Linked DNA regions of Flavivirga eckloniae. The protein of the gene in region 1 interacts with the protein of each later gene in a pairwise test. Links are inferred from orthologs where the notes say so. Each region holds a gene or a part of one and is shown on either strand. Other genes may lie near its edges.

Region 1 (5,278 bases):
TAAAATCTAGGCTTATAGGGTCTGTTACTGGTATAACAGTTGGAATGTTATCGTATTGCAACTCGTAAGTACCTAACATTTTTAATGTTGAACTACCTCCGGTATATCCAAGTCCTCCATAAATATTAATAACTGGAAAGTTTAATGAACCTATGGCTTGAAATGTATATGAGTTTAATTTGAACTCTGCATTTTGGTTCTGTCCAGGTATAGTGTTACCGTCAATACCATAATCTAAGTTCATAGTAGTAAATGCTCCTAATAATGAAACGTGTAATGGCAATTTGTCTAAGGGACCAAAAATGCTGGTTATTTCTTTTTTAAGACCTACCCCGAAAAGGCTAGTTTTTACATCGTCGCTCCCTACTTTAGGAACGGCACGTAACATAACATCAAATTTATAAGGCAATCCTACACCCACCTGTATGGTTGGCGTTGGTACGGCTCCTAAAGGCAAATCATCATTTATACCTTCGGGCATTTGAAAAGATGCTGTTACTACTTGGCCTTGAACGGTTCCGTCAACATTTAACATAACACCATCGCCTGAACCAGCTACTGTTGGAGTTAAAGTAGATCCCGGTGCGTTTATACTCGTTAATCCCAAACTTGCAATATCAAATAATTCATCTTTTGATGGAACCATTGAAGCGTTTAGACCAATTGTAATATCGAAACCTAATTTTTTATGGGCTTTGGCAGTATGATACCATCCACTATTCATGCCATAAATCAACCCTTTCATTGCAGGACTGATATAAGCTGCTGTTAATTTGTTTGCGTCATCTCTAGCTGCAAGTAAAATACTTTCAAGTTCTTGCGAACGAGATACATGAGTTACTAAAAATAGTAAACATAATAAGGTTATTTTTTTCATCCTTTTATTAAATTTGGTTGAAACAAAAGTATAAAAAAAACTACGCAAAACAACTTTTTGTCGAAAAAAAATGCATTTGAACGATATTTCTATCAGAAAATGAAGGCAAATACTAATAGATATCTGGGTTGTACCCTATTATTATTTCTCTTAAAAAACGTATAATTTAGATTGCTTTGTTGAATAAACCTGATTATAAATCTGGGGGTTCTCTTTTGGAAGTAAGCCATGTTCATATAACGCTAAGGTTTGATCTGTTTGCTTTTAAAACGAAACAAGAGGTCTAAAATTACTTTTAGACCTCTTGTTTTTTAGGCTTATTCCTTATATTCAAGTTATAAACCAAACTCTTTATTACTAATCTACAAAGCCTTCTTAGGCATCTATATTTGCGTAGATAGCATTCTTTTCAATAAAATCTCTACGTGGTGGCACTTCGTCTCCCATAAGCATAGAGAAAATTCTATCGGCTTCGGTACCATTATCGATCTGTACTAAACGCATGGTTCTAAATTCCGGATTCATGGTAGTATCCCAAAGTTGTTCGGCGTTCATCTCTCCAAGACCTTTATATCGTTGAATTTTAGAATTCTCTCCAAATTCTGAAATAATTCCATCACGCTCTTTATCTGTCCATGCATATTGTTTTTTAGCACCTTTCTTTACTAAATATAAAGGTGGAGTAGCAATATAAACATGACCGTTTTCTATTAACTCCTTCATATATCTAAAGAAGAAGGTTAAAATTAAGGTTGCGATGTGACTACCATCAATATCGGCATCACACATAATAACAATTTTGTGATAACGTAATTTTGATAAGTTAAGCGCTTTACTATCCTCTTCTGTACCAATAGTTACTCCCAGTGCCGTGAAAATGTTTTTTATCTCTTCATTTTCGAACACTTTATGCTGCATAGCTTTCTCAACATTCAAAATCTTACCACGAAGTGGCAAAATAGCTTGAAAGGCACGATCTCTACCTTGTTTTGCAGTTCCACCTGCCGAATCTCCCTCTACAAGGAATACTTCACATTTAGTAGGGTCCTGCTCTGAACAATCTGATAGTTTTCCAGGCAACCCTCCTATAGACATCACCGTTTTACGCTGTACCATTTCACGGGCTTTTTGAGCCGCATGTCTTGCTTGTGCAGCTAAAATCACCTTTTGAACGATCGTTTTCGCATCGTCTGGGTGCTCTTCTAAATAATCGGTTAACATTTCTGAAACCGCTTGACTAACACTTGCAGATACTTCCCTGTTTCCTAACTTGGTTTTGGTTTGTCCTTCAAACTGAGGTTCTGCAACCTTTACCGAAACAATTGCTGTTAGACCTTCTCGGAAATCGTCTCCAGAAATATCAAACTTTAGTTTTTCTAACATACCAGATTCGTCGGCATACTTTTTTAGTGTATGGGTTAAACCTCTACGAAAACCTGATAAATGTGTTCCTCCTTCGTGTGTATTAATATTATTTACATAAGAATGTAAGTTTTCTGCATACGATGTATTATAAACCATCGCTACCTCAACTGGCACATCATTCTTTTCTCCTTCAAAGGCTATAACATCTTTCATTAAAGGTTCTCTGGTTGCATCCAGATATTTTATAAATTCCTTTAGCCCTTCTTCAGAATAAAATGTTTCTCCTTCGTATTCGCCATTTTCAGTTTTAGTTCTCTTATCTACTAAATGTACAGTAATACCTTTATTTAAATAAGCTAACTCACGCAGTCTACTTGCTAACGTATCGTAGCTATATTCTAAAGTCTGGGTAAAAATAGTAGAATCTGGCTTAAAGGTAACCGTAGTTCCGCGTTTATCGGTATCTCCAATGGTTTTAACAGGATACAAGGTTTTTCCACGCTCATACTCTTGTTCGTAAACCTTTCCTCCTCTATAAACAGTTGCTTTTAAATGTTCCGATAGGGCATTTACACAACTTACACCAACACCGTGCAATCCTCCAGATACTTTATAAGAATCCTTATCAAATTTACCTCCTGCTCCAATTTTAGTCATTACAACTTCAAGAGCAGAAACCCCTTCTTTTTTATGTAAATCTACAGGGATACCACGTCCATCATCTTCAGTGGTTATAGAATTATCCTCATTAATCGTCACGGTAATGTTGTTACAATGACCTGCTAACGCTTCATCTATAGAGTTATCTACAACTTCGTATACCAAATGATGTAAACCACGTACGCCAACATCACCAATATACATGGACGGACGCATACGTACATGCTCCATACCTTCTAAAGCCTGAATACTATCTGCCGAATATTGATTTTTATTTTCTTCGCTCATAAAATTTTTGTCTTTATATTTGATTTCAAATCATAAAAAAATGATGCAAAGGCATCATTGTTTGGTTACTAACAAATATACAAAATCATCCCCCCTTTAAAAAGCATTTCTGAGACTTTATACAATAATTATCAACAATTGTTAATTTCTTAAAAATGCCTTAAATCGCATGAAAAGCACCTTAAATTAGATTTTAGCTTATTTTCTTCTTTTGAATCCCGCATAAAAACATAAAGCCCTTTAAAAGCGATATTCTGAATTAACACCAAGATCTTTTTAATCGTATAAATAAAAAAAACGACCTATTTTTAACAAAAAAAGACGTCAATAATATGACAGCTTTTAAAACTAGTTTACAAGTTTAAGATCACTTTTTATTAACCACTAGTTTTTTGTGTTGAACACAGCGTTTTGGGTATTATTTATAATAGAAAACTCCATGTCTTAATAATTTTGCATCCATTCGGTTTAATGCATGTAACCGCGTTAGCTAAAGACATATTTCCTGTGATTTGTCTATCAAATAGCTTTCTTGCCATAGCAAAAAGATGGCTCACAAGCAAAATCATGTTAAGTTATCGCTATTAGGGCTTAAAACTTTATCAAAAACAGACAACCTAGTTTCTCTTTTAAACCCCAAAAAAGGCCAAACACCTCCAAAAGGGCATTTCGTTATTAGTCTATAGCTGTAAAGTTTTAATGAAAATTAAGGTTCATAAAAAAAGCTGCTCGTATTCGAGCAGCCATAAAAGCCCAGTAAAAGAAAACCTACTTAAATTACAATTACTAGCTTTTTTTGTGTTTAAACTTAAGGATTTACAATAATAAGTATGACACAAAATAAGGTTACTTAATTAAATATAATTATTGGTTAAATTAGCTTAATCAATCTCTCCGTTCGAAAAGCTTTATATAAAAACCAACTACTCCTGTTTTAAACAAAATCATTCTGAAATCCTGCATGTGCCAAATCAATAGAAGTATCTACCCCTAAAAGACTTTGGGTATTTAAACTTAAAAAAGATGAAAATAATAAAGTTAAGCTAAAAGTGTAAACTTGCTTCATTAGTTAAATATTCAATTGTTTATGTTTCATTTTTAATGTTTGCCAACGGTAAATTGTATGATCAGTGATTACCAAACTGTTTTACTCATAATAATTCAGTTTTAAAATTTTGCCAAAAATATAAACTCTCAGACCATTACTTCACTCCAAAAAGACCAACATATCCCGAAAAGACCAATAGCCTATAATTTTTAAATTTTAGATACAAACTACACTCACAACACCCAATACTATTTCTAACTTAATTACTCGACGCAATTACAACGATATTACATTGAATGTCAAAAACTTAAACACATCTAAAGGGTTGAATCTTCCGTCTGTACTCAAGACAGGCTAAAGTCTAAACCTATTAAATTTGTAGATTTTAATGACCTTTCGACTTTAGTTTATGCATTGTCGAGGTACTCAAGGCGACAAGTAACATTTTTAGTGCATTTATCGTTAAAGTTAGACTGTTTTTAAATCGAGTTAAATTAAAACTGGTATAAACCGCTTCAAGCAAAAAAAGCTACCAAAAACGGCAGCTTTTAAAATTAATAAATAGGGCGGACTACTTTCTAACGAGTAGTTTCTTTGTATGGACTACAGTATGTCAGGTATCTTTAACAATATAAAACCCATTACTTAAACTATTTTATTAAAATTACAAGGAACTACATAAAGGTTTTTACAACCTGCCGTAATTAATTATAATTTGATAAGGGCCAGAAAACATTGAGCTAACATTTAACCACCTTATTGGGGTTGGGGCACATGTTAAATGCAAGCTCGTTTTCTAGCGGGGCATTGATTTTTAATATTGTTATACCTTTTATTTTTCATACATCTTCCGTCTGATATGAAGAAAGACTATTATCGGGTACATTGGAATCGGTTTTAAACAACAATAAAGTATTAAACATACTATTGACTATTGTTAATGGTGTATCAGGATCAACAGCCATACCTACATCATTCATAGTGATTTGAATTGAATTTTTGTCAAAAATATAAACCCAACCTCTAACTATTGAACCCAA
Region 2 (4,269 bases), 980 kb from region 1 along the record:
GCAATTAAGTAATAATACTTTGATTTAGCCTTAGCGTCCATAGCATCCATAAGTGCTTCCGCTTGTTTTAATGCCGATTTAGCCTCAGCATATTTTTCGCCTCTTATAGCTTTATCGGCCGTTTTCAATTCCTTCTTTTGCGCAAATGTCAAAGTACTTATTGAAAAGGTTAAAGCTATTAATAACTGTGTTCTCATTTTATGAATTTATTATTTATTAATTTTCTGTGTTATCATTATCACCTTCAGTATTATCAAGAGTTGTGCCACCCTCAACATTTTCATTGGTATCGTTAACAGTTTCAACATCTTCAACGTCATCTTCTTCATGCATCACCTTTGCTACAGCTGCAATAGAATCTTTTCCTTTTAAATTGATTAACTTAACCCCTTGGGTAGCTCTACCCATAACTCTTAGGTTCTCAACAGCTAAACGTATAGCGATACCAGATTTATTAATAATCATTAAATCATCATTATCTGTTACACTTTTAATAGCTACCAGGTTTCCTGTTTTTTCTGTAATGGAAATGGTTTTAACCCCTTTTCCTCCTCTATTTGTAATTCTATATACTGGTTCTCCGTCTTCTGGATCGTCAATGTAAGTTCGCTTACCATAACCATTTTCAGAAACCACAAGTACAGACTCTTCTTTTGGATTTTCTATAGTTACCATGCCGATAACTTCATCTTTATCGTGAGCCAATCTTATACCTCTAACTCCAGAGGCACCACGACCCATTGGTCTTGTTTTGGCTTCTTCAAAACGAATAGCTTTTCCAGATTTTAATGCTAACATAACCTGACTAGTACCAGTAGTTAATTTAGCTTCTAAAAGTACATCGTCTTCTTTAATAGTAATAGCATTAATACCATTGGTTCTTGGTCTTGAATACTGTTCTAAAGATGTTTTCTTAACTTGACCGTTTTTAGTTGCCATTATGACATAATGACTATTAATATAGTCTTCATCCTTTAAGTCTTGAGTACAAATGAAGGCCATTACCTTATCATCTTGCTCAATATTTATCAAGTTTTGAATAGCTCTTCCTTTGGATGTTTTACTACCTTCTGGGATTTCATAAACACGCATCCAGAAACATTTTCCTTTTTGAGTGAAGAACAACATGTATTGATGGTTCGTACCTACAAATAAGTGTTCTAAGAAATCCTCATTTCGGGTCGTTGATGCTTTTTGACCAACCCCGCCTCTATTTTGTGTTTTATATTCTGTTAGCGATGTACGTTTAATATAACCTGCATGCGAAATGGTAATAACCACTTTCTCATCTGGAATCATATCTTCAATACTTAAATCACCTCCAGCATACTCGATGGTAGAACGACGCTCATCACCGTACTTTTCCCTAACAACTTCCAGTTCTTCCTTAATAATATCCATTCTGCGCTCTTTTTTAGCCAAGATATCCTTAAGGTCTTCGATTGTTTTCATTATTTCTTCGTACTCCGAACGTAATTTGTCTTGTTCCAGTCCTGTTAATTGGCGTAAACGCATTTCAACTATAGCCTTGGCCTGAATCTCGGAAAGCTCGAAACGTTTTATTAAGTTCTCTCTGGCTTCATCGGCATTGGAAGACCCTCTAATTATAGAGATAACTTCATCAATATTATCTGAAGCAATAATTAAACCTTCTAAAATATGAGCACGCTCTTCTGCTTTTCGTAACTCGTATGTTGTTCTTCTTACAACAACCTCATGCCTGTGCTCTACAAAATAGTGGATGAGATCTTTTAGGTTTAACAATTGCGGACGTCCATTAACCAACGCAATGTTATTCACACTAAATGAGGACTGTAAAGCAGTATACTTAAACAGTTTGTTTAATACAATATTCGGAATTGCATCACGCTTTAAAACGTATACTATACGCATACCATTTCTATCAGATTCATCACGAATCGTCGCAATACCTTCTAACTTTTTGTCGTTTACTAAATCGGCAGTCTTTTTAATCATGTCTGCCTTATTGACTTGGTAAGGGATCTCATCAACTATAATACACTCACGCCCATTTACTTCCTCAATATTTGCTTTAGCACGCATAACGATGCGTCCACGACCTGTATGAAAAGCCTCTTTTACACCATCATACCCATAAATGGTTCCCCCTGTTGGAAAATCAGGAGCTTTAATAAGTGTAATTAGCTCATCTATTTCTATATCGTTATTATCTATATAAGCAATGGTACCATTAACGACTTCGGTTAAATTGTGCGGTGGCATATTGGTTGCCATACCTACAGCAATACCAGAAGCACCATTAACTAATAAACCTGGAATACGTGTTGGCAACACAGTTGGCTCCTGTAACGTATCATCAAAGTTTAATTTATGATCTACTGTTTCTTTTTCAATATCTGCCAACATATCCTCAGATATTTTGCGCATACGTGCTTCTGTATAACGCATGGCCGCCGGACTATCGCCATCTATAGAACCAAAGTTACCTTGACCATCAACGAGCATATAACGTAAACTCCATTCTTGAGCCATACGCACCATAGCATCGTAAACAGACGTATCACCATGTGGATGGTACTTACCTAAAACTTCTCCAACTATTCTTGCGGACTTTTTATGTGCAGAATTTGCTCTAACTCCTAGTTCATGCATACCATATAGTACACGTCTGTGAACTGGTTTTAAACCATCTCTTACATCTGGCAAAGCACGTGACACAATGACCGACATTGAATAATCAATGTAAGCCGATTTCATCTCATCCTCAATATTAATAGGGATCAATTTTTCTCCTTCTGTCATAAATAATTTAATTAAGTTTTATATGTGTATTTCACAACATGCTAATATAAGTATTTCAATAGTCATGACAGGTGTTTCTATACTTTTTTTCATGTTTTTTATTAACAATTGTATATGCTTTTTTAGTTAATAAGTATCACTTAAAAAATTTTGATTTTATAAACTTTTTTTCGTCAATTAGCAGCTTAACAGATCATTTAAGGTATAGTTTTTGCCTTTAGTTAAATGTTTTAGTATTTTTAATGCAGAAAGGACACGATTATGGATGATAATTTTTCCCCCAGAGTAAAAGATGTAATTGCATATAGCAAAGAAGAAGCATTGCGTTTAGGTCATGATTTTATTGGCACTGAACACTTAATGCTTGGGCTTCTGCGAGATGGTAGCGGTAAAGCAATTAATATATTAAACGCCTTAGATATTGATTTAAATCATTTAAGGCGCAAAGTTGAAATATTAAGTCCTGCTAACCCTAACATAGCTGTAACTTCCAATCAAAAAAAGAACTTACACCTTACCAGGCAGGCAGAACGCGCTTTAAAAACCACATTTTTAGAAGCTAAGCTTTTTCAAAGTACTTCTATTAATACAGCGCATTTATTGCTCTGTATTTTAAGAAATGAAAACGACCCTACCACCAAGCTTTTAAATAAACTAAAGGTTGATTACGATAACGTTAAAGAACAATTTAAACTTATGATAACAAACGACAATAATTATATAGAACCAAAGTCCGAATCTTTTCAAGATGACGATATGAATCCAGAGGACGATGCTTCAAAAGACAATATTTTTAATGCACCAACCGGAAAAACGAACAAAAAATCCAAAACACCTGTTTTAGATAATTTTGGACGCGATTTAACAGCCCTGGCAGAAGAAGGTAAACTTGATCCTGTTGTTGGTCGTGAAAAGGAAATACAGCGTGTTTCCCAAATTTTAAGTAGACGTAAAAAGAACAACCCGCTTTTAATTGGTGAACCTGGTGTTGGTAAATCTGCCATTGCTGAAGGTTTAGCACTAAGAATTGTAAAGCGAAAAGTATCACGTATATTGTTTAATAAACGAGTTGTAACTTTAGATTTGGCCAGCTTAGTAGCAGGAACAAAATATAGAGGTCAATTTGAAGAGCGTATGAAAGCCGTAATGAACGAGCTTGAGAAGAACGACGATGTTATCCTTTTTATTGACGAGATACACACCATAGTTGGCGCCGGTGGAGCTACGGGAAGTTTAGATGCTTCCAATATGTTTAAACCTGCCCTAGCCCGTGGTGAAATTCAATGTATTGGTGCCACAACTTTAGATGAGTACAGACAATATATTGAAAAAGACGGTGCTTTAGAGCGTCGTTTCCAAAAAGTCATTGTAGAACCAACTTCTGTTGAAGAAACTATAGAAATACTTAATAATATAAAAGGAAAGTACGAAGAACATCACAATGTTGATTATACACCTGAAGCTATTGAAGCTTGTGTTAAATTA

Evidence for each region. The genes of interacting proteins can lie anywhere in the genome.
Region 2: the proteins of gyrB (region 1) and gyrA interact in binary tests that used the Escherichia coli proteins (3 or more experiments, as listed by UniProt). The link is inferred for Flavivirga eckloniae from one-to-one orthologs.

What each region holds. Positions count from the first base shown.
Region 1 is NZ_CP025791.1:4,229,997-4,235,274, reverse strand. What follows is about bases 722-3,689. They hold gyrB (DNA topoisomerase (ATP-hydrolyzing) subunit B), read right to left. Parts: upstream 3,191-3,689; coding sequence 1,253-3,190; downstream 722-1,252. Other genes in these bases: C1H87_RS17585 (DUF6588 family protein), read right to left, coding at 722-877. Also shown: more of C1H87_RS17585, read right to left, coding at 1-721; C1H87_RS23670 (hypothetical protein), read right to left, coding at 4,125-4,256; C1H87_RS23360 (hypothetical protein), read right to left, coding at 5,078-5,218. UniProt on the Escherichia coli protein: DNA gyrase negatively supercoils closed circular double-stranded DNA in an ATP-dependent manner to maintain chromosomes in an underwound state.
Region 2 is NZ_CP025791.1:5,214,996-5,219,264, reverse strand. What follows is about bases 1-3,114. They hold gyrA (DNA gyrase subunit A), read right to left. Parts: upstream 2,785-3,114; coding sequence 217-2,784; downstream 1-216. Other genes in these bases: C1H87_RS21585 (ATP-dependent Clp protease ATP-binding subunit), read left to right, coding at 3,046-3,114; C1H87_RS21595 (tetratricopeptide repeat protein), read right to left, coding at 1-197. In the rest of the region: more of C1H87_RS21585, read left to right, coding at 3,115-4,269. UniProt on the Escherichia coli protein: A type II topoisomerase that negatively supercoils closed circular double-stranded (ds) DNA in an ATP-dependent manner to maintain chromosomes in an underwound state.